Regions from separate parts of the Paraburkholderia sp. IW21 genome, predicted to be linked through region 1. Evidence: riboswitches for the same ligand, from Rfam matches in the RefSeq annotation. Region 1 holds a riboswitch; the other holds the start of a gene.

Region 1 (11,225 bases):
GCTTTCGTAGTAGTCGTCGGCGCATTTGAAGCCAACGTACTTCGCGCTCGTGTCCGCGCCGATGCGCCGCAGGAAATCGCTGAACGGCGTGCCGCCCCAGCGGCCGATCGCGCTCCACCCTTCCACGCAGATGTGCCGCGTGATCTGCTCGGCATGCGGCAGCGCGTACAACTCAGGCAAGGTCCAGACACGCTGACCGGTGACGAGGCCGCTGATCTTCAGCTTGTAGTCGGACGCGTCGACATCGGGCACGTCTTCAATGCCGTAGAACGCGTTGAACGGGAACGGCCGCGTGATTTCCGCTTCGGTATAGGTCGGCGCGAGCTGCTTCGGATCGAACAATGCGGCTTGCGCGCGGTCGTTCAGACGCGACACGGCCGTCAGGAATGCGTTGACCGAATCGTTGTCGGTGAGCGAGCAGCCGGTCAGCATCGAGAGGCCGCCGAGCGTGAGAAGCCGCTTGCCGAACAGGCGCCGCGACGGCATCGCGAGTTCGCGCCGTGCGTCGATCAGGATCGACTCGCGGTCGAGCTTATGAGCCAGATTCAGGCCGGGCTTTCGATCGGGGTTTGTAGTGGGCTTAGTCATGATTCGATGTCCTTAAGCTTCGCGTATCCGTGGCGCAGCGGCTCAGCGTCCGCGCAGCATCGCCAGCAGCGAGCGCGGCACGAGCGCCACCATCGCCAGATGCACGCCGATGAACGCGGCCATCAGCGACATGGCGCAGAAATGGACGACGCGCGCGTTGTCGTAGCCGCCCATCAGGCCGCGCAGCAGCGGAAACTGCACCGATTTCCAGATCGCGAGGCCCGAGAGCACGAGCACGATCAGATCGCAGACGACGAACAGATAGGCGAATTTCTGCACCGCGTTGTAGACGCGCAGATCGGCGTGCGAGAGCTTGCCGGTCAGGGCCGCGATGAAGTCGTGCAGCACGGCGCGCGGCGAGACCGGCAGGAACTTGCGCACGAAGCGTCCGCTCAGCAGATTCAGCGCGAGATATAACAGACCGTTGAAGACCAGTAGCCACATCGCCGCAAAGTGCCATTGCAACGCGCCGCCGAGCCAGCCGCCGAGCGTGATTGCCGGGGGAAACGTAAAGCTTTTGAAGATCGGCGACGCGTCATAGATGCGCCAGCCGGACAACATCATCACGATGGCCGCGAGTGCGTTGAGCCAATGCGTGACGCGCACCCACACCGGGTGAATCGTGCCGCTCCTCGGCGTGGCGGGCGGAGCGGTTTCGCGAAGTGCATGAGGCGTTGCCATGAAAATCTCCCTTGAATGAGGGCGCCGCGCGGTCAACGACAGGCGGCCAGTTCGGCCACTTGCAGCACGTCGCCGGTGGCGGCGTTTTCGACGAAGGCGACTACGCCGAAGTTGTCAGCGGGGGCGTTTGCATCGGCATCGTCGATGCGAACATCGCGGTGGATTTGTGCGTTGCCCGCCACCAGCGGCACGGGACCGATCCATTGCCGCACGACGCGTTCGTGATGCAGCGTTGCACCGCTGTTTTCGCCGGCTTTGACCTGCGAGTTCAACGCGTTTTCGTAGACCGCTACATAGGCGTTCAGCTGGCCGGCTGTGGTGGCCGCCTTGGTGGTGAATTGCGCATCGACGTTGAATGCGCCCTTCGTCTGGGTTTTCAGTGCCAGCGCCACGTTTGCCTGCGCCGGTTCGGCGACAACCTGGCCGATGCGGCTCTGAAAACTGTCGCGTTGTGACCAGCTGCGCAGTTCGCGGCCTGATACGAAGATCTCGGGCGTGTAGATGGTGTGGCCGCCGGCGAGGTCAGCGAGGGTTTGCTGACGTTCGGTAAAGCGATGCTGCGAGAAGCGGTCGGTCCAGCCGAGGCTGTTCCAGTAGTCCACGTGCAGGGCCAATGGCACGATGCTTTGGGTTGTGCCGCTGTTTTTCCACTGGCTCAGCCAGTTGTCGGCTGGCGGGCAGCTGTTGCAGCCTTCACTGCTGTAGAGCTCCACTAGCGCTACGCGGTGGGATGGGCTATGGGACGTGCACATGGCCGTGGCTGCGGTTGCCATGCCGCTGGCCGACAGCGTACTCAGCGCTACGGTGAGCGCGATTACTCGGGTGAAAGGCCGATCGGCTCGGCGGGTTCGTGCGATTTGCATGGCGTGCTCCATCAGGATCTGCACGTTTGTCGAACCACGAGACCGCTTATGACAGCCGGTTCTGATTTTTATTTTAGTTTTGGATGTTCGCTTCTCCGAGGCAATTAAAAAGACACCCCGGCCCGTGCTAACATTCACCTTTCGATTACGCCGATCCAAGCTTTTTCCCGGCGCTCACCCTAATACCTTTCGCTTTCTGCCGGTTACACCGATGCGCTTTCCGATCTCCCGTGCCTTCAACCGCTTGCGCCCCCGCCGCGCAGCCGGTGGCGCGCGCGCGGACGTATCAGCGCCTCACGCCGGCCAGCCGTTCCGAACGCTCCCGCTTCTCGCCGCCCGGCGCCCGATCTAACGCAGCTCCCTCCATCGCCGGGGCCGCGTCGTCGGGTTCCGGGCCGATCTCATCCGCACGCTGTTCCCTTACATGCAGATCGAATTGGAGTACCCGTCATGAAAAAGACGAAAACCTGTTACCTCACCGAACTCGACGTCGCCCGTCTTGAAAAGCACGCGGCCGCGCCCGGCGCCGACGCCAAATTGCAAGACATGCTCGACGACGTTCTCGAACGCGCCGTGATCGTCGAATCGCGCGATATCCCCGCGAATGTCGTCACGATGAATTCGCAAGCCACGCTGGTCGACGAAACCAGCGGCGAACAGATGACCTGGACGGTCGTCTATCCGCCCGACGCGGACTTCGAGCACGGCCGCCTGAACGTGTTTTCGCCCGTTGGCCTTGCCTTGCTCGGCGCCAAACGCGGCGAACGCATCCGCTTCACGCCGCCGAGCGGCACGGAGAAAGTGCTGAAGCTCGAAAAAATCCTGTTTCAACCTGAAGCCGCCGACGATTTCACGCTGTAAGCAAAGCACGCCCGCCTCCCAACGCTACTGCGCCGTAGCATGCCAGGCAGCCCTATCACAATAAGAATAGTGCGCGGCTGACCGGCGTTATCTCCGATATCTGACTTTTTCAAGACGGGTTGCCAAGCAGCGCCCCGGCGGTGTATCGTGTGCGCTGCTAACGCGGGGGTCCTGCGTGGCACGGAGGTAGGAGGTCCGTGTTGCGTGGGTGAGAAATACCCTTTGAACCTGATCTGGATAATGCCAGCGCAGGGAAGCGTACGGATTTCGCACCGGGTCTACTGTTTCATCTCTCGCGACTTCCGACTACTTCCGTCTCGTCTCCTGCTTAGCCGCCCCACATTGCTTTGCATGAGGAGATATGCATGAACGCCAACCCGAAGTTCCTTTCCGCCGACGCCCACGTCGATGCCGCCGCTGTCGCGCCGCTGCCGAATTCCCGCAAGGTCTACGTGACCGGCTCGCGCCCCGATATCCGCGTGCCGATGCGCGAAATCTCCCAGGCCGATACGCCGGATAGCTTTGGCGGCGAGAAGAATCCGCCGGTCTTCGTCTACGATACGTCGGGCCCCTACTCCGATCCGGAAGCCAAAATCGACATCCGCGCCGGTCTGCCCGCGCTGCGTCAAGCCTGGATCGAAGAGCGCGGCGACACCGAAGCGCTGACGGGTCTGTCGAGCGACTTCAGCCGCGAACGCGCCGCCGATACCGCGACCGCCGATCTGCGCTTCAAAGGCCTGCACCGCACGCCGCGCCGCGCGATCGCCGGCAAGAACGTCTCGCAGATGCACTACGCGCGCCAGGGCATCGTCACGCCGGAAATGGAATACATCGCGATTCGCGAGAACCAGCAGCGCGCCGCGTACCTGGAAAGCCTGAAAACGAGCGGTCCGAACGGCGAAAAGCTCGCCGCGATGATGGGCCGCCAGCATCCGGGCCAGGCGTTCGGTGCGAGCGCATTCGGTCCCGACGGCCTGAAGGAAATCACCGCCGAATTCGTGCGCGAAGAAGTCGCCCGCGGCCGCGCGATCATCCCGAACAACATCAACCACCCGGAAAGCGAGCCGATGATTATCGGCCGCAACTTCCTCGTGAAGGTGAATGCGAACATCGGCAACTCGGCGGTGACGTCGTCAATTGGCGAAGAAGTCGACAAGATGACGTGGGCGATCCGCTGGGGCGGCGACACGGTGATGGATCTGTCCACCGGCAAGCACATCCACGAAACGCGTGAGTGGATCATCCGCAATAGCCCGGTACCGATCGGCACGGTACCGATCTATCAGGCGCTGGAAAAAGTCAACGGCAAGGCCGAAGACCTGACGTGGGAAATCTTCCGCGACACGCTCATCGAACAAGCCGAACAAGGCGTCGACTACTTCACGATCCACGCGGGCGTGCGTCTGCAATACGTGCCGCTGACGGCCAAGCGCATGACCGGCATCGTGTCGCGCGGCGGTTCGATCATGGCGAAGTGGTGTCTGGCTCACCACAAGGAAAGCTTCCTGTACGAGCACTTCGAAGACATTTGCGAAATCATGAAGGCGTATGACGTGGCCTTCTCGCTCGGCGACGGCCTGCGTCCCGGCTCGATCTACGATGCCAACGACGAAGCGCAACTCGGCGAACTGAAGACGCTCGGCGAACTCACGCAGATCGCCTGGAAGCACGACGTGCAGACGATGATCGAAGGCCCGGGCCACGTGCCGATGCAGCTCATCAAGGAAAACATGGACCTGCAACTGGAATGGTGCGACGAAGCACCTTTCTACACGCTGGGACCGTTGACCACCGATATCGCTCCGGGCTACGACCACATCACGTCAGGCATCGGCGCTGCGATGATCGGCTGGTTCGGCACTGCGATGCTCTGCTACGTCACGCCGAAGGAGCACCTCGGTTTGCCGAACAAGGACGACGTCAAGACCGGCATCATCACCTACAAGCTCGCCGCGCACGCCGCCGATCTGGCGAAGGGCCATCCGGGCGCGCAGGTGCGTGACAATGCGTTGTCGAAGGCGCGTTTCGAATTCCGTTGGGAAGACCAGTTCAATCTCGGTCTCGACCCGGACAAGGCACGCGAATTCCATGACGAAACCTTGCCGAAGGATTCCGCCAAGGTTGCGCACTTCTGCTCGATGTGCGGCCCGCACTTCTGCTCGATGAAGATCACGCAGGACGTGCGCGAGTTCGCAGCGCAACAAGGCCTTTCCGACGACGATGCACTGAAGAAAGGCATGGAAGTGAAGTCGATCGAGTTCATGAAGAAAGGCGCTGAGATTTATCAGCGGCAGTGAGGTCGGAAGGTTCGGATCGCGGGCGCACTAGGACGCGTGCGCCATCAGCGCTCTCTGCATCACTGCATTGCAGTATGGAAGCCCGCCACTGGCGGGCTTTTGCGTTTCTGGGCGGCCTGACACACCGCATGCCAGGCGCCAGGGAACATGTGATTACGAAACCCGATAGTTTGCTGACAAGCTCACCCATCTGAATACCGGCCGGGGCGAAACGATCAAATGTATGGACGGCGCGGAGTGTCCCGGTCGCGGCGGGAGACGCTCCGCAATGAGGTGAAATAAGCCGTTACGGTTTTGCAATCCTCCTGGCGCTCCGGCGGCGTAAGCTCAAGCCATGACGCCCCGGATGGCGGCGTCCGATGTAACCAGGAGCGCGTCATGAAGTCCCCCGTCATCAACTCGTTTTGCGCGATCCGCCCGCGGCTGCCGCGCGGCTTGCCCCGTATTGCACAAGCAGGGATTGCGCTCACCGGCGCGGCCTGCATGCTGACCTTGTCCGGCTGCTATTACCCTTACGGCTACTATCCGGGCTACTACCCGTACTACGCCACGGTCCCGGCAGCCGGCGCCCAGCGCGAAGTACCCGTAGGGACTGCCGGCGACCCGGCAAGTCAGCAACAACAGCAGGCTCAAGCGGCGCAGCAAGCGCAAGCCAATTCGCAAACCCTGCCGCCTGCCTACGTGGTCGCTCAACCGCCACCCGTGTATGTTGCGCCGGCTTATCCCGCCTACTATCCGCCTCCTGTTTACCCCGCCTACTACGGGTATCCGGGCTGGTATGGGCCGTCTGTCTCGATCGGCTTCGGTTTCGGCGGCTATTGGGGGCGCGGCCACGGCGGATGGGGTGGTCACGGCCACTATCACTGAGTCGTGCTGCCCCGACTTACCCGCCGTGCCCCTCGTACGATGCGGGCGCATGGCGAGTCCGGGCTTTCCAGCGCACGCATCATGACGTGCCCCGCCCGGCCCGCACGACGCTGCGCGCGCCTTTCTTCCCTCCTTCGCCCGTAGTTTCCCTTCTTGACGCCCTACGCCCGGGCTCTATGCTTGGGGAAGCCACACAGTACTCGTTTAAATATGCGAACCGGCGCGTCATGCAAGCGTCGCGGACGCCCATCCGTCATGCCATAGCGACGCGCCCGCAGTGCGTGGTCTTGCGTCGAGTTCGAACAACAACGAAGGAGACGCGATGTTTCACCAACTACTCACACCCGTCGGCAATTCGCTATTGCCATCGTTTCTTGTCGCCGCGCTGCCGATCATCGTCGTTCTGCTACTGCTTGGCTGGGCGCGCAGGCCGGCCTGGCAGGCGTCGCTCGCGGGACTGATCGTCGGCTTCATCGTGGCGGTCTTCTTTTGGCAATTTCCAGTGGGGCTTGCGGTCGATTCGGTGGCCAACGGCGTGGTGTTCGCCTGCTGGCCGGTGATGTGGATCGTGTTCGCGGCGATCCTGCTGTACAACATCGCGCAACGCTCAGGCCGCTTCGCGGCTTTCCGCATGTGGATGATCGACAATCTGCCGAACGACCGGCGCGTCGTGCTGGTCGTGGTCGGCTTCTCGTTCGGCGCGCTGCTCGAAGGGATTTCCGGTTTCGGCACGCCGGTTGCGATCACCAGTTCGCTGCTGATCCTGCTGGGCTTCCCCACACTCGAGGCGCTGACCTTCACGCTCATCTTCAACACCGCGCCGGTCGCGTTCGGCGCGCTCGGCGTGCCGATCACCGTGCTCGGCGCGGTCACGCACCTGCCGGCCGACTCGCTTGCGAAGATGGTCGGCCGCCAGTTGCCGTTCTTCGCGTTCCTGCTGCCGTTCTATGTGATCGGCGTGTATGCAGGCTTTCGCAACATGCTGCGCGTGTGGCCGGTGCTGCTGGTGTCGGGCGCGAGCTTCGCGCTGACGCAGTTCGTCGCATCGAACTACGTGAACTACAGCTTGACCGATGTGTTGTCGTCGATGATGTCGCTGATTCTGACCATCGCGTTTCTGCGCGTGTGGAAGCCGGCGGCCGATCCCAAATTCGCGATCAATATCGACCGTGTCGGCGAGGTGCGCGGCAAAATCGGCGGCACCCAGGGATGGTATCCGTGGATCATCGTCTCGGTGGTGGTGATCATCTGGACCGTCGCCAAAATTTTCCTGATCGGCGACGTCAAGGTGCCGTGGCCGGGACTCGACAAGGCGGTGTTCATCACGCTGTATAACACCCCGTACGGCGCGACCTGGGACTTCCAGCCGTTGGCGACCGGCACGGCGATTCTGGTGGCCGCCATCATCACGTCTTTCGTGGTGAGGCTCGGCGCGCGCGAATTCGGCGCGGCCATCGTCGACACGTGGGTCCAGACGCGCATTGCCATTCTGACGGTGGCGACGATTGTCGGCCTCGCCTATCTGATGAATTACTCGGGGCTCACTTATACGCTCGGGCTGGGTGCCGCGTCGGTTGGAGCGTTCTTTCCGCTGGTGTCGGCATTTCTTGGCTGGGTCGCGGTGTTCCTGTCCGGCAGCGATACATCGGGCAATGCGCTGTTCGGCAACCTGCAGGTGGTGGCGGCCCATCAGCTGAACCTCAACCCGATCCTGATGGCGGCGACCAATTCGTCGGGCGGCGTGATGGGCAAGATGATCTCGCCGCAAAACATCTCGACCGGCGTGGCGACGACCGAACTCAAAGGCAAGGAAGGCGTCGTGTTCGCCAAGACCTTCAAGCATTCGATTCTGTTGACGGTGGTACTCGGCGTGCTGGTATGGCTGCAACAGAATTTCCTGCAGGGGATGATTCCGCACTGAGGTGTGCGTGCTCGCACGCTGGTTGGATGCAGCGGGCCAACGCCTTGGCGTCGTCAATGCCGGCGCGACGGGCCCGCTCCGCTAGCTGACCTCTAAGTGGATTAATCGGCGGGCGCACCCCCAGGGTGCGCCCCCCTCCTTTTAAAGATAAGGTCCACCCGCCCCAAGCGGGCCGCGCTGCTGGTGCACTGCCGTAAAATAACTCACGTCCCCGGAACACACCCCTCCCCGGGTCCGCCTGCGCCTCTCAATCGCGTCAAATTCATCGTAATTTTTCTCACAACAGCGTGAAAATTGTTCGTTTTGCGGACGCCTCGGTTACGCTTACGATCACGACTATCAAACGCCCTCCTCCCTCGAATCTTGCCGTTTCATTCCTGCCTGAAACGTTTCGCGCGATCGCGCTGCTACGATGCACAGGCGTCTCGACTCAACCGCGCGCGGCGCCACCACGATGAATGCTAAAAACCTGCTGCAGTTGTTATTCCTGGCCGCCCTATGGGGCGCCTCGTTTCTGTTTATCCGCGTCGGTGTGAGCGACTTCGGCGTCGCACCGCTCATGGCGCTGCGTGTCGGCATCGGCGCCGTCTTCCTCTCGGTGGTACTGATCGCGCGGCGGCCGCTGCGCCAGTCCGCCGCGATTCTGAGCACGCGCGCGTTGCCGCTGCTGGTGGTCGGCATCCTGAATTCGGCGGCGCCGTTCTGCCTGTTCGCGTATGCCGAGCTGACGCTGTCGGCGGGTGTGACGTCCGTGATCAATGCGACCACGCCGCTATGGGGCGCGGTCGTCGGCTTTCTATGGCTGCGCGATCGCCTGAGCGCGCTGCGCACGCTCGGTCTCGTGATTGGCTTTCTCGGCGTCTTGATGCTGGTGTGGGATCAGATCGCCTCACCGAACGGCTCGGCCGCCACACCGCTTACCACGGCACTCGCGGCCGCCGCGGCACTCGGCGCCACACTGCTGTACGGCATCGCAGCCAATTACACGAAGCGTCACCTCACCGGCGTCGACGCATTGACGATCGCGGCTGGCACGATGATCGGCGCCACCGTCGTGCTGCTGCCGCTCGCGGTGATCTATTGGCCGGCTGCGCCGATCTCGCTGCACGCCTGGGGCGCGGTGATTGCGCTGGGCGTCGCGTGTACCGGCGTTGCGTACATGCTGTTCTTCCACCTGATCGCGGTGGCAGGGCCGGCGCGCGCGATTACGGTGACCTTCGTGATTCCGATTTTCGGCATTCTGTGGGGCGCGCTGTTTCTCGGCGAAAACGTGTCGCCGGGCATGCTGGAAGGCTGCGGCGTGATTCTCGTCGGCACTGCGCTTGCCACCGGCGTGATCAAACGTCTACCGTGGGCCGGGCCGCGCCGCGCCGACACCTGACCCGCTGGGCGGCGCGTCCGGCGTCGCCCTCTCTTTCCCCTCCGCATCGGGCCAACTCGCCGCCCACACCCGGTAAGGGATCACGTCGAACATGGCCACCTCCCGTTGAGATCCGGTTCATGCCGGTGTTTCATACGGAAGCAAAACACGCGCACGCAAGGGCTGCGGTCTATGGATCGTGGCGTGAGAGAAAATCTGGGCATGAAAAAACCCGCCCGGACTGTATTCCGGGCGGGTTTTCAAACAGCGTTTTGCTGCGTGCTACGACTTCGCTCAGTGCAACTGGTCGACCATCAGACTCATGATCTGCTTGGCCTGCGGGCTCTGATCGATACCGCCCTTGTCGTCGACCACGGCCACACGGGTCTGGTCAGGCGTCACCGCGCGCACGTTCACACGATACTGCTTGGCGACCTTTTCCTTCCTGCCGTGGAACACCTGGCTCCAGAAGCCCTGCTCCGCCGAAGTCATATCCTTCGGATCGACGTAGCGCACGAAGTACAGCCCGCGGCTCGCATCGCGATCGTCGACGGTGAAGTTGCTGCGGTCGAGCGCGAGGCCCACGCGCAGCCAGGCACGGTCATACGGCTCGCCGAGCGTCAGCTCGGTGGACGAGAACTGTGCCGGCGTGCCGTTCGACGAGTTCGCATCCGGCATGGCCGGTTGTGCCGATAGCGCGACATTTTGCGCCGCCGTGGCCGCAGCCGCCGACTTCGCGCCCGCCGTAGCCGCGTTCGGTGCCGTTTGCGCGCCCGCCGGCGACATCTCGGCGCTTTGCGTTTCGCCTGACTTCGTGCGCGAATCGGCCAGCGCGAGCGCCGCCATCAGCCGCTTCAGGTATTCCTGTTCGAGGCCCGGATCGTTCGGCTTCGCTTCCCACTTGGTCGAATCGTTGTTCGGGCCGGTGATCGCCTCGCGCATGCCCTTCTGGCTGACAAACACGTAAGTGCCGCCGTTTGGCGCCTTTTCGAGACGCGTACGGTACTTGTTGCGCTCCGAGCTCACGTAGCTGTTGCCCATTGCCTTGGACAACGTATTGCGGATCAGGCCGTCGTTGATCTGCGCGTGCGTTTCGTTCCAGTCGGTTTCCATCACGCCCTTGTCGCGCTGGTCGACCACCAGCAGGAAGCCCTGCTCCTGCCAGAAGCGGCGAATCTGCGCCCAAGCCTGATCGGGCGCCTTGTTGTCGATCACGAGCCAGCTTTCCGTGCCGTCGCGCTGGATGTGCATGCCGCTGACCGGCGGCACCACCGCGAGGGTATTGCCGGCCGGTGCTTGCGCCTGGACCTGCTTGAGCGTGGACAACGAGGTTTCGCCGCCTTGCGGGGGCAACGAACGTTGATCGGACGTCTCATCGATCATGTTCGGCGGTACGGCAAGAGACACTTGCTTCGATTTCGAGTCGCTCTTGTAGTCGATTTTGGTCGGCGACGAGGTGCTGCAGCCGGCGACCAGACCGCCTGCCATCAGCATTACTGCAAACCGCTTGGTAAGACGAAGATCAGTCATGTTCGGGGAATCCTTCCGCTACGCCACGGCAAGTTTCCGTGGATCAACCCAACATTTTACCGATCCCGGCGAGTCGTGTGCAAAAACCGGGGTTTGCCTGCGAATTGAGCAGCGCGCGGCGGGTAAAACGCTTACGGCAGTGAAGAGCCTGGATACCGCTGAAGCACGCTGTCTGTCGCGAGTCCTCTTTGAAGAAAAACCCCCATTTCGCGGCAGCGATCATCCCCTTCGGCCCAGATTTAACAATCTACAACACT
Region 2 (11,225 bases), on a different contig from region 1:
GTGGAACACTGGAAGGCGAAGGGTCTCGACTTCTCGCGCGTGTTCTATCAGCCGCAGGTTTCGGCAGACGTGGCGAAGAAGCACGTCGACGTGCAGGACCACGGGCTGGAGAAAGCGCTCGATCACACGCTGATCGAGAAGGCGAAGGTCGCGATCGAGAAGGGCGAGCACGTCTCGTTCATCCAGCCGGTGCGCAACGTGAACCGTACGGTCGGCGCGATGCTGTCCGGCACGATCGCGAAGAAGTACGGCCACGACGGCCTGCCCGACGACACCATTCACATCCAGCTGAAGGGCACCGCGGGTCAGAGTTTCGGCGCGTTCCTCGCGAGAGGCATCACGCTGGATCTGGTCGGCGACGGCAACGACTACGTTGGCAAGGGCCTGTCGGGCGGGCGCATCATCATCCGTCCTACGAATGATTTCCGCGGCAAGTCGGAAGAGAACATCATCTGCGGCAACACGGTGATGTATGGCGCGATCGAAGGCGAAGCGTTCTTCCGCGGTGTCGCAGGCGAGCGTTTCTGCGTGCGTAACTCGGGCGCGACGGCGGTTGTCGAAGGCACGGGCGACCACGGTTGCGAATACATGACGGGTGGCACGGTAATCGTGCTCGGCGAAACGGGCCGTAACTTCGCGGCCGGTATGTCGGGTGGCATTGCCTATGTGTTCGATCCGGACAGCACGTTCGCGGGCAAGTGCAACAAGTCGATGGTCGTGCTCGATCCGGTCTTGCAACAGGCCGAACAGGAACGCACGGTCGACAAGGGCTTGTGGCACAGCGGCACGACCGACGAAGCCCTGCTCAAGGGTCTCATCGAACGTCACTTCCAGTTCACGGGTTCGCCGCGTGCAAAGGCGCTGCTCGAAAACTGGGATGCGTCGCGCCGTCAATTCGTGAAGGTGTTCCCGACCGAATACAAGCGCGCGCTGGGCGAGATGGCAGCGAAGAAGGCGAACAAGGAAGTGCTCGCCGCCTGACGTGTCGCAGAGTCGCTTCGCTGGCCGTCAGCGCAAAAGACGTCACATTTAGCCGTACCTGCCGCCGCTCGATAGTTCGAGGCGCGGCGGGTGTAGATCACCTCACCTGATACAGATAGAGAAGAGAACCACATGGGCAAGGCAACCGGTTTTCTCGAGTTCGAGCGCCGCCACGAGGCGTACGAAGCTCCGCTCACGCGTGTGAAGCACTACAAGGAATTCGTCGCGGCACTGACCGACGACGAAGCCAAGATTCAAGGCGCGCGTTGCATGGACTGCGGCATTCCGTTCTGCAACAACGGCTGCCCGGTGAACAACATCATTCCGGACTTCAACGACCTGGTGTTCCATCAGGACTGGAAGAACGCGATTGAAGTGCTGCACTCGACCAACAACTTCCCCGAGTTCACGGGCCGCATCTGCCCGGCGCCGTGCGAAGCGGCGTGCACGCTCGGCATCAACGACGACCCGGTCGGCATCAAGTCGATCGAACACGCGATTATCGACAAGGCCTGGGCGGAAGGCTGGGTTGCACCGCAGCCGCCAAAGCACAAGACCGGCAAGAAGGTCGCGGTGGTCGGCTCTGGCCCCGCCGGTTTGGCTGTCGCGCAGCAACTCGGGCGCGCGGGGCACGATGTGACTGTGTTCGAAAAGAACGACCGCATCGGTGGTTTGCTGCGTTACGGCATTCCTGACTTCAAGCTGGAAAAGTGGCTGATCGATCGCCGCATGCGCCAGATGGAAGCCGAAGGCGTGACGTTCCGCGCCAACGTGTTTGTCGGCCGCGCGGATTCGCTACCGGGACACATCGGCAACACGGCGAAGGAAACCATCACGCCGGCTGAACTGAAAGAACAGTTCGACGCCGTGGTGATCGCCGGCGGTTCGGAAACGCCGCGCGATCTGCCGGTGCCGGGTCGCGAGCTGGAAGGCATCCACTACGCGATGGAATTCCTGCCGCAGCAGAACAAGGTCAACGCCGGCGACAAGGTCGCGAACCAGTTGCTTGCCAAGGGCAAGCACGTGGTCGTGATCGGTGGCGGCGATACGGGTTCGGACTGCGTGGGTACGTCGAATCGTCATGGAGCGAAGAGCGTCACGCAATTCGAACTGCTGCCGCAACCGCCGGAAGAAGAGAACAAGCCTTTGGTATGGCCGTACTGGCCGATCAAGCTGCGCACATCGTCGTCGCATGACGAAGGCTGCTCGCGCGATTGGGCGGTTGCGACCAAGCGTCTCGAAGGCAAGAACGGCAAGGTCGAGAAGCTGATTGCCGCGCGCGTCGAATGGAAGGACGGCAAGATGCAGGAAGTGCCGAACTCCGAGTTCGAAATGAAGGCCGATCTGGTGCTGCTGGCCATGGGTTTCACGCAGCCGGTCTCGCCGGTGCTCGAAGCGTTCGGCGTCGACAAGGATGCGCGCGGCAACGTGCGTGCGTCGACCGAAGGCGACAAGGCGTACTACACGTCGGTGGACAAGGTGTTCACCGCCGGCGACATGCGCCGTGGCCAGTCGCTGGTGGTGTGGGCGATCCGCGAAGGCCGTCAGTGCGCACGCTCGGTCGATGCGTTCCTGATGGGTCATTCGGAACTGCCGCGCTAAGCGTCTCCGGCCAGTTTTCGCCCTTAAGTCGGTGCGGAAACTGGCCACTGCATGCAGGAAGAGGTGGAGACGACAAGGCGGTACATAAGCGGTACACCAAAGCGCTGGCGCGCTTCGTCGTCGGCGCCGCGTGCATGCAGCATCAAGGCGGTGCGCGGCGCGGCGATGCGTCGTGCCAGTGCCGCGCCAATACCCGAGCCCGCGCCGGTGATCAACACGACGCGATCGCGATCAACGTTACTCATGCCGCTCATGCGGCGACCGGTTCGCCCGAGCGCTCGACCTCGAGCGTTTCGCCATGGAACGCCGCCAGCGATTCGCGATGCGCAACGCTGACGATCGCCGCCTTCGGCAGCCGTTCGGTGAACAGGTGATAGAGACGTGCTTCGTTCACTGAATCGAGCGCGCTGGTCGCTTCGTCGAGAAACAGGTAGTCCGGCTTGTGCAGCAAGACGCGCGCGCCGGCGAGACGCTGTTGTTCGCCCGGCGAGAGAATGCGGGTCCAGTGCCCCGATTCCTGCAGACGGTCGGCGTACTCCGACAGGTGACAGGTGACGAGCGCTTCGCGGCATTCGTCATCGGTGTAGACGTCGCCAGCGGACGGATAGGTGAGCGCGGCTTTCAGCGTGCCGATCGGCATGTAGCTGACCTGCGGGATGAACATCATGCGTGCGTTGACCGGGGCGTCGATCGAACCGTCGCCGAACGGCCACAAGCCGGCGAGCGCGCGCATCAGCGTACTCTTGCCCGAACCGGACGGACCACGTACCAGCCAGCGTGAGCCAGGCTTGATCGCGATATCGCGAATGCGCGACAGCGGGTTGCCGTTCGGCAACGCAAGCTGGAGGCCTTCGGTGGAGAGCTTGTCCTCGTCGACGAAATGCAGGTTGATGCCGCCATGCGCGGTAGCCGGCGACACCGATTCCTTTAGGCGCGGCGCATGCACAATGCGCTTGAATTCACGCAGCCGGTTCACGGTAGCGCGCCATTCGACCAAGGTGCCGTAACTGTTGATGAACCACGAAAACGAATCGCTGACGGTGCCGAACGCGCTCGAAATCTGCATCAGCACGCCGAACGTGAAAGCGCCCGCGAAGTAGCGGGGCGCCGCGACTACCAGCGGAAAGATGATCGCGATCTGGCCGTAGAAACTCAGCACGAAAGTAAGCCGCTTGGTGTACTTCATCACCTGCCACCAGTTGTCGCGGATGCGGCCGAACAGCGAGCGTGCGTTCGTCTTCTCGGTTTCCATGCCGTTGTAGAAGGCAATCTGCTCGGCGTTTTCACGCAGACGGATCAGGCCGAAACGGAAATCCGCCTCGACTTTCTGCGCCTGGTAGTTGATCGACACGAGCGGATGGCCGACCTTCTGGATGATCAACGAGCCGACCACCGCGTAAAGCGCAGCGGCCCACACCATGTAGCCGGGAATCTGCACCGGCATGCCGCCGAGCGAGACGGTCAGCGCACCCGCCAGCGACCACAGGATCGTGATGAACGACACCAGCGTGACGACCGTGGACAGCAGATCGAGCGTTAGCGTGAGCGTGCTGGTGGCGAAGGATTGCAGGTCGTCGCTGATCCGCTGGTCGGGGTTGTCGGTGAGCCGGTCGCGTTCGATCCGGTAGAAGGCGCTGTCGTGCAGCCACTCGTTCAGGTAGCGTGTGGTCAGCCACTGACGCCAGCGGAAGCCGAGCATCTGGCGCAGATAGCGGCCATACACCGCGAGGATGATGAAGCCGAACGCGAGCCCCGAGAACACCATCAGCAGGTGCGGGAAGTCGTGCACGTTTTTGGTTTGCAGCGCGTTGTAGAAGTCGGCGCTCCAGCGGTTCAGGCGCACGTTGATCCACACGACGAGCAGATTCATCACGATGATCGTAATGAGGAGCGCCCACGCCGTGTTCCGTTCTTCGGAGACCCAGTAGGGTTTGATCAGGCTCCAGGCGGAGACTTTTTCGTCCGGCGGCAGCGCGCGGCTGGAAGAGGTATTCGGTGTCATGAGCATCCTGATGTAGTGCTGGCCCATCAAGGCTGGCCTTTTCAGGCCGGCCCACGGCGGGTTTGCGGTGCATGCCCCAGACGTCGTGCTCGACGAACGCACGACCGGGTGGGCGTCCGATTCTGGCGCCAAGCCCTTAAGCGAAAATTAATTTCCGCCCTTCGCTCGGGCGGCGAAGCGGGGCGCCGGTGCCTGGCTCCTGCGACATCCGCTTGTGGCATTGTGCCAGAGCGCTGCCATCGGCCGCAGCGATGAACTGAAAGACGGTGCCGGATCAGCAGCATGAGACGGCACAGGCCAAGGGTTTGCGGGCCCCGCGCCTTTTATGGTCTAATGACCTTCGACGAAACAGGGGTGCTTTGCACACAGGCTGCATGATTTTCATGCAGCGGCTGCAAGGCTGAGAGAGACCCTTTGCACCCGATCCGGGTAATACCGGCGCGGGAAGTTTCCGGAAGCAGCCAGTCTTCCATTCCCCGCCGGGCGGCGTCCGTCATTTGGACGCGCGTGTCGCCCGGCCGGCCTCACCCGCCGGTTTCGTCCTGGGTACGTGCGTATGTTGACCGTACGGAAAGGACTCGATGACCGCCTATTCTTCAGATATGTGTTTTGCTCTTCGCCACGCTTTCGTCGGCTATGTCGGCGCGTCGTGCTGCTTTAGCCTTGCTGGCCGTTGTGACACGGAGTGCGCGCGATGAATCGTCCTGCTCAACCCGATTTCGCAGTGCTCGGCGGCGGGCTTTGCGGGCGTCTGGTCGCATGGCGTCTCGCCGGCCAGGGGCATCGCGTGGCGCTTTACGAGCGTGGTGATGCAGCGGGTACGCAGTCCGCCGCGTGGGTCGCCGCTGCGATGCTGGCGCCGCTTGCCGAAGCCGCCAGTGCGGAACTGCTGATCACGCGTCTCGGCGCGAGTTCGCTCGACACCTGGCCGCTAGTGCTGGCCGAATTGCCCGAACCGGTGTTTTTCCAGCGCAATGGCACGCTGGTCGTATGGCATCACGCCGACCGCACTGAAGCACCGCTGTTCGAACGCCGTGTGCGCTCAAATGCCCCAGCCGAACTGCTCGACGGCGGTTTCGTGGCGCTTGCGGGTGCTCAGGTCGGAGCCGCCGAGCCCGCACTCGCGGGCCGCTTCAATCAGGGCTGGCTGCTGCCGCGCGAAGGCCAACTGGACAACCGGCAGGTGCTTGCCGCGCTCGCTGCAGGCCTCGCCCAGCGCGGCGTCGAGACGCACTGGAACACCCCGGTCGACGACCATGCGCTGCCGCCGGCGCGTGTCACGATCGACTGCCGGGGTTTGGGCGCGAAGCCGGTGCTGCCCACGCTGCGCGGCATTCGCGGCGAAGTCGCAAGGGTGCATGCGCCCGGTATCAAACTGACGCGGCCGGTGCGGCTGCTGCATCCGCGCTATCCGCTCTACATCGCGCCGAAGCAGGACGATCTCTACGTGATCGGCGCAACCGAAGTAGAAGGTGAGGACATGTCGCCGGTCAGCGTGCGCTCGGCGCTCGAACTGCTGAGCGCGGCGTTTTCCGTGCACCCCGGTTTCGGCGAGGCACGCATCCTCGAACTGAATTCGCAGTGCCGCCCGACTTTGCCGGACCACCGTCCAGCTTTGCTGTGGGATGGCGCGCAGACGTTGCGCGTGAACGGCCTGTACCGGCACGGCTACATGATCGTGCCCGAAGTCGCCGACGAAGCCGCGCGCTTCGCCGCGGCGCTCCTCGACGGCCGCATTGGCGACGCCGACGCGTTCGTCGACTGGCAAAGTGCGGCGCGCTGGAGCGAGCTGTTTCAACTGGATTCCACGCGGGAGCCGGCATGAGCGTTGCACGACAGTTTGTGAACAACAGCGGCATACAAGCGAATGCCACGCCGTTTCCGCCCTCGATTGAAGCGTATTCGAACACCATGGACATTCACATCAATCAGAAGCCGTTGTCGCTGCCCGAAGGCGCGACTGTCGCCGATGCGCTCGTCGCGTACGGCGCGCGTCCGCCGTTCGCGGTCGCATTGAACGGCGATTTCGTCGCGCGCACCCAGCATGCGGCGCGCGCGCTGCAGCCGGGCGACAAGCTCGATGTCGTGCAACCCGTGGCCGGCGGCTAAGACCCGCGCCACGCATTGCCGGAGACCAGCATTATGCAAATGACTTCCCCCCGAACCGCCGACGCGCTCACGCTCTACGGCGAAACCTTCGCGAGCCGCGTGTTGCTCGGCACCTCGCGCTATCCGTCGCTGCAATCGCTGTCGGATTCGATCGACGCCGCGCGGCCCGGCATGGTGACCGTCGCGCTGCGCCGGCAGATGAACGAAGGCGGCGCCGAAGCCGGCTTCTTCGATCTGCTCAAGCGCCACGGCGTGCCGCTGTTGCCGAATACGGCCGGCTGCCTGACCGTCGGCGAGGCGGTGACGACCGCGCATATGGCGCGCGAAATTTTCGACACCGAGTGGATCAAGCTCGAACTGATCGGCGACGACTACACGTTGCAGCCCGACCCGATTGGCCTGATCGAAGCGGCTGCGCAACTCATCAAGGACGGCTTCAAGGTGCTGCCGTATTGCACCGAAGATCTGGTGATCGGCCGCCGTCTGCTGGATGCGGGCTGCGAGGCGCTGATGCCGTGGGGCGCGCCGATCGGCACCGGCAAGGGCGTGATCAATCCGTATGGCCTGCGGGTACTGCGCGAGCGGCTGCCGGATGTGCCGTTGATCGTCGATGCAGGGCTCGGCGTGCCGTCGCACGCCGCGCAGGTGATGGAGTGGGGCTTCGACGGCGTGCTGCTGAACACCGCCGTTTCGCAGGCCACGCATCCCGATGCGATGGCGCGCGCCTTCGCGCTGGGCGTCGACGCGGGGCGCCAGGCGTTTCTGGCGGGGCCGATGGCCGAACGCGAAAGTGCGCACGCGAGCACGCCGGTGGTCGGCATGCCGTTCTGGCACCAGGACGGGAGCGGCGCATGACGCAAACTTTGCCTTTGACCCAACGCGACCTCTTCTGGCCGCCCGCCGACGAACTCACCGAAGCCACCGAGCGGATCCGCGCCCGCCTGGGCGAGTGGCCGCCGACGCACGCGCCGTGGCGCATCTGCCTGACCGCGCCCGACGAGCCCGATGGCCGCGACCTGATCATCGTCGCCGACGCGCAGCAGCATGGCGAGCAGATAGCGCGCTGGCAAGTGCAAGGCGCCGGCGTGATCGTCGCTGCGGAGAACAAGGCCGCGTTGCATCTGGGCGGCGAAAAATACCGTCTGGAAGGTCATCTGCCTGAAGACTGGATTCCCGCGCTGGCCGCGTTTCTGGACTGCGGTTTCGATCCACACGACGCGCTGGTCCTGGCGCTCGCGTGGCGCGACGGCGACGAAACCAAAGCGGACGACGCATTTCCGGCCAATATCGCGCGCTTCCCGCGTCTTGCGGGGCTGCCTGCCGCACCCGCGCAGGCGTTCGCGCGTTGTCCCGAGCGGCTCGGTCTTTACCCGGTTCTGCCGACCGCGGAATGGGTCGAGCGGGTGGTGGCTTTCGGCGTGAAAACGGTCCAGTTGCGCCGCAAATTGGCCGAACCCGCCGACGAACTGAAGCGGGAAATCGCCCGCTGTGTCGCTGCGGGCCGGCAGCACGACGCTCAGGTTTTCATCAACGATCACTGGCAAGCTGCGCTGCAAGCGGGCGCTTATGGCGTCCACCTCGGGCAGGAAGACCTGCATACCGCCGACCTGTCCGCGCTTGCTGCGGCAGGCATCCGGCTCGGCTTGTCGACGCACGGTTTCTACGAAATCCTGAAGGCACTGCACTTCCGGCCCAGCTACATTGCGTTGGGCGCGGTATTCCCGACCACCACCAAGGCCATGCCGACCGCGCCGCAAGGCCTCAAGCGTCTGGCACGGTATGTGCGGATGCTTGACGGCGTCGTGCCGCTGGTCGCGATTGGCGGGATCGACATGCAGGTATTGCCGGACGTGCTGGCGACGGGCGTGGGCTGTGCCGCCGTAGTGCGCGCCGTGACCGAGGCCGCTGACCCGGCTGCCGCGGTTTCTGCGCTGCAACATGCGTTTACGCAATAATCGTCACGTTCCATAAAGAGACGGGGACCCTCACGGCAACTTTTGCATGATGGCCCTATAATTCGGCCTTCCGTGTAAAAGGACTGTCAGTTTCGTGTCTTCCTCCCCCGAGACCCTACTTGAGCTGCGCGACGTCGACTTCGGTTATGGCGACCGGCTCGTCCTGTCGAACCTGAATTTGCGCTTCAAGCGTGGCCAGGTCGTCGCGGTCATGGGCGGCTCGGGTTGCGGCAAGACCACGGTGCTGCGTTTGATCGGCGGTCTGGTGCGCGCCCAGCGCGGCGAGGTCCTGTTTCAAGGCCAGGACATCGGCGCGCAAACGCGCGACGGCCTGTACGCGCTGCGCCGCAAAATGGGCATGCTGTTCCAGTTCGGGGCGCTGTTCACCGACATGTCGGTGTTCGAAAACGTCGCTTTCGCGCTGCGCGAGCATACCGAGCTCCCCGAGGAACTGATCCGCGACCTCGTGTTGATGAAGCTCAACGCGGTGGGCCTGCGCGGCGCGCGCGATCTGCTGCCGTCGGAGATTTCCGGCGGGATGGCGCGGCGCGTGGCGTTGGCCCGCGCGATTGCACTCGACCCCGAGCTGATGATGTACGACGAGCCGTTCGCCGGCCTCGATCCGATCTCGCTCGGCATCACCGCGAACCTGATTCGCGCGCTGAATCAGGCACTTGGCGCCACGTCCATCCTGGTCACGCACGACGTGCCGGAGTCGTTCGCGATTGCCGATTACGTCTATTTCGTCGCCAACGGCGGGGTTCACGCCGAAGGTACGCCGGCTGAGCTGCGCGCGTCGACCGATCCCACGGTGCGCCAGTTCATCGACGGCGCGCCGGACGGGCCGTTCAAGTTCCACTATTCCAGCAAGACGCCGCTCGCGGCGGACTTCGGCATCGGCGGAGGTCATTCATGATCAGTTCGATCGGCCGCTCGGTACTCGACGGGCTGGGCACGGCCGGCTACGCCACGCGTTTCTTCTTCCGGCTGCTGCTCGAATTTTTCCCGCTGCTGCGCCGGCCGCGTCTTGTCACGAAGCAGATCCACTTCGTGGGCAATTATTCGTTGGTGATCATCGCCGTGTCGGGGTTGTTCGTCGGCTTCGTGCTCGGCTTGCAGGGCTACTACACGCTGAACCGCTACGGCTCCGAACAGGCGCTGGGGCTGCTGGTCGCGCTTTCGCTGGTGCGCGAACTCGGCCCGGTGGTCACGGCACTCCTGTTCGCAGGCCGCGCCGGCACGTCGCTCACCGCCGAAATCGGCTTGATGAAGGCAGGCGAACAGTTGACCGCGATGGAAATGATGGCGGTGGATCCGGTCAAGGTGGTGGTGGCGCCGCGCTTGTGGGCGGGCATCATTTCCATGCCGATTCTGGCCGCCATTTTTAGCGCGGTCGGCGTGTTCGGCGGTTATGTGGTGGGTGTGCTGCTGATTGGCGTCGATTCCGGTGCGTTCTGGTCGCAGATGCAAAGCGGCGTCGATGTCTGGCGCGATGTCGGCGCCGGGGTCGTCAAGAGTGTGGTGTTCGGCCTCGCCGTAACGTTCATTGCGCTGTTTCAGGGCTATGAAGCCAAACCGACGCCGGAAGGCGTGTCGCGCGCCACGACCAAGACGGTCGTGTACGCGTCGCTTGCGGTGCTCGGCCTCGATTTTCTGCTGACCGCGTTAATGTTCAGCTAAGACTGCGCTGCACGTATCCTTTCAACGGGCGCGCCTCGGGTTGCGCGTGACGGGAGCGGGAGCAGTGTGGCGGATTCACTTTGGGATGACGATGAAAAAGACTGCTCTCGACTTCTGGGTCGGCCTGTTCGTGGTGCTGGGTTTCGTGGCGTTGCTGTTTCTCGCGCTGAAGGCCGGCAACATGAGCTCGTTGTCGTTTCAGGCAACGTACCCGGTCAAGCTCAAGTTCGACAATATTGGCGGGCTGAAGGCGCGCGCGCCGGTGAAGAGCGCGGGTGTGACGGTCGGGCGGGTTGCGTCGATCGGCTTTGACAATAACGCGTATCAGGCCGTCGTCACGATCGATATCGACAAGCAATACCCGTTTCCGAAAGACACCTCGGCGAAAATCCTGACCTCGGGTCTGCTCGGCGAGCAATACATCGGGCTCGAGCCCGGTGGGGACAGCGAGATGCTTAAAGCGGGTGACACGATTTCGATGACACAATCCGCGATCGTGCTGGAAAACCTGATCGGACAATTCCTGTATAGCAAGGCCGCGGACTCGGGTGCATCCAAGCCGGCCCCGGGTTCGGCCGCGCCCGCACCCGCGGCACCGGCTCTGCCTGCGTCCGGCGCAGCCGGTCAATAAGGAGAACAAAAATGCAGACCATACGCAAAAGGGGCGTGTTCACCGTCCAGATAGCGACGTTCGCGCTGGCGGCTGCCGCGCTCGCGGCCTGCACGACCGTGCAGACGCCGACCAAGGGCGACCCGATCGAGGGCTTCAACCGCACAATCTTCACCGTAAACGACAAGCTCGACCAATACGCGCTGAAGCCAGTCGCGAGGGGCTACGTCTGGGCGACGCCGCAGCCGGTGCGTGAAAGCGTCACCAACTTCTTCTCGAACATCGG

What was found. A riboswitch is a leader RNA that binds a small molecule or an ion and turns the genes downstream of it on or off. The one in region 1 is predicted to bind thiamine pyrophosphate.
Region 2: it holds a riboswitch for thiamine pyrophosphate, as region 1 does, so the genes downstream of both, ACAX43_RS27775 (FAD-dependent oxidoreductase) here and thiC (phosphomethylpyrimidine synthase ThiC) in region 1, are expected to answer to the same signal.

The regions. Positions count from the first base shown of each region.
Region 1 covers NZ_JBGGWA010000011.1:100,818-112,042, reverse strand. The annotation lists gene ACAX43_RS24480 (molybdopterin-dependent oxidoreductase) at 1-588, opposite strand, end outside; gene ACAX43_RS24475 (cytochrome b/b6 domain-containing protein) at 631-1,269, opposite strand; gene ACAX43_RS24470 (DUF1223 domain-containing protein) at 1,302-2,132, opposite strand; gene ACAX43_RS24465 (GreA/GreB family elongation factor) at 2,583-2,993, shown strand; TPP riboswitch at 3,148-3,266, shown strand; gene thiC (phosphomethylpyrimidine synthase ThiC) at 3,359-5,290, shown strand; gene ACAX43_RS24455 (hypothetical protein) at 5,669-6,157, shown strand; gene ACAX43_RS24450 (L-lactate permease) at 6,480-8,078, shown strand; gene ACAX43_RS24445 (DMT family transporter) at 8,533-9,459, shown strand; gene bamC (outer membrane protein assembly factor BamC) at 9,733-10,968, opposite strand.
Region 2 covers NZ_JBGGWA010000014.1:77,955-89,179, reverse strand. The annotation lists gene ACAX43_RS27795 (glutamate synthase-related protein) at 1-981, shown strand, start outside; gene ACAX43_RS27790 (glutamate synthase subunit beta) at 1,114-2,583, shown strand; partial or broken gene ACAX43_RS27785 (short-chain dehydrogenase) at 2,685-2,837, opposite strand; gene ACAX43_RS27780 (ABC transporter ATP-binding protein/permease) at 2,834-4,585, opposite strand; TPP riboswitch at 4,926-5,049, shown strand; gene ACAX43_RS27775 (FAD-dependent oxidoreductase) at 5,280-6,410, shown strand; gene thiS (sulfur carrier protein ThiS) at 6,497-6,694, shown strand; gene ACAX43_RS27765 (thiazole synthase) at 6,734-7,549, shown strand; gene thiE (thiamine phosphate synthase) at 7,546-8,649, shown strand; gene ACAX43_RS27755 (ABC transporter ATP-binding protein) at 8,744-9,565, shown strand; gene mlaE (lipid asymmetry maintenance ABC transporter permease subunit MlaE) at 9,562-10,329, shown strand; gene mlaD (outer membrane lipid asymmetry maintenance protein MlaD) at 10,421-10,960, shown strand; gene ACAX43_RS27740 (VacJ family lipoprotein) at 10,972-11,225, shown strand, end outside.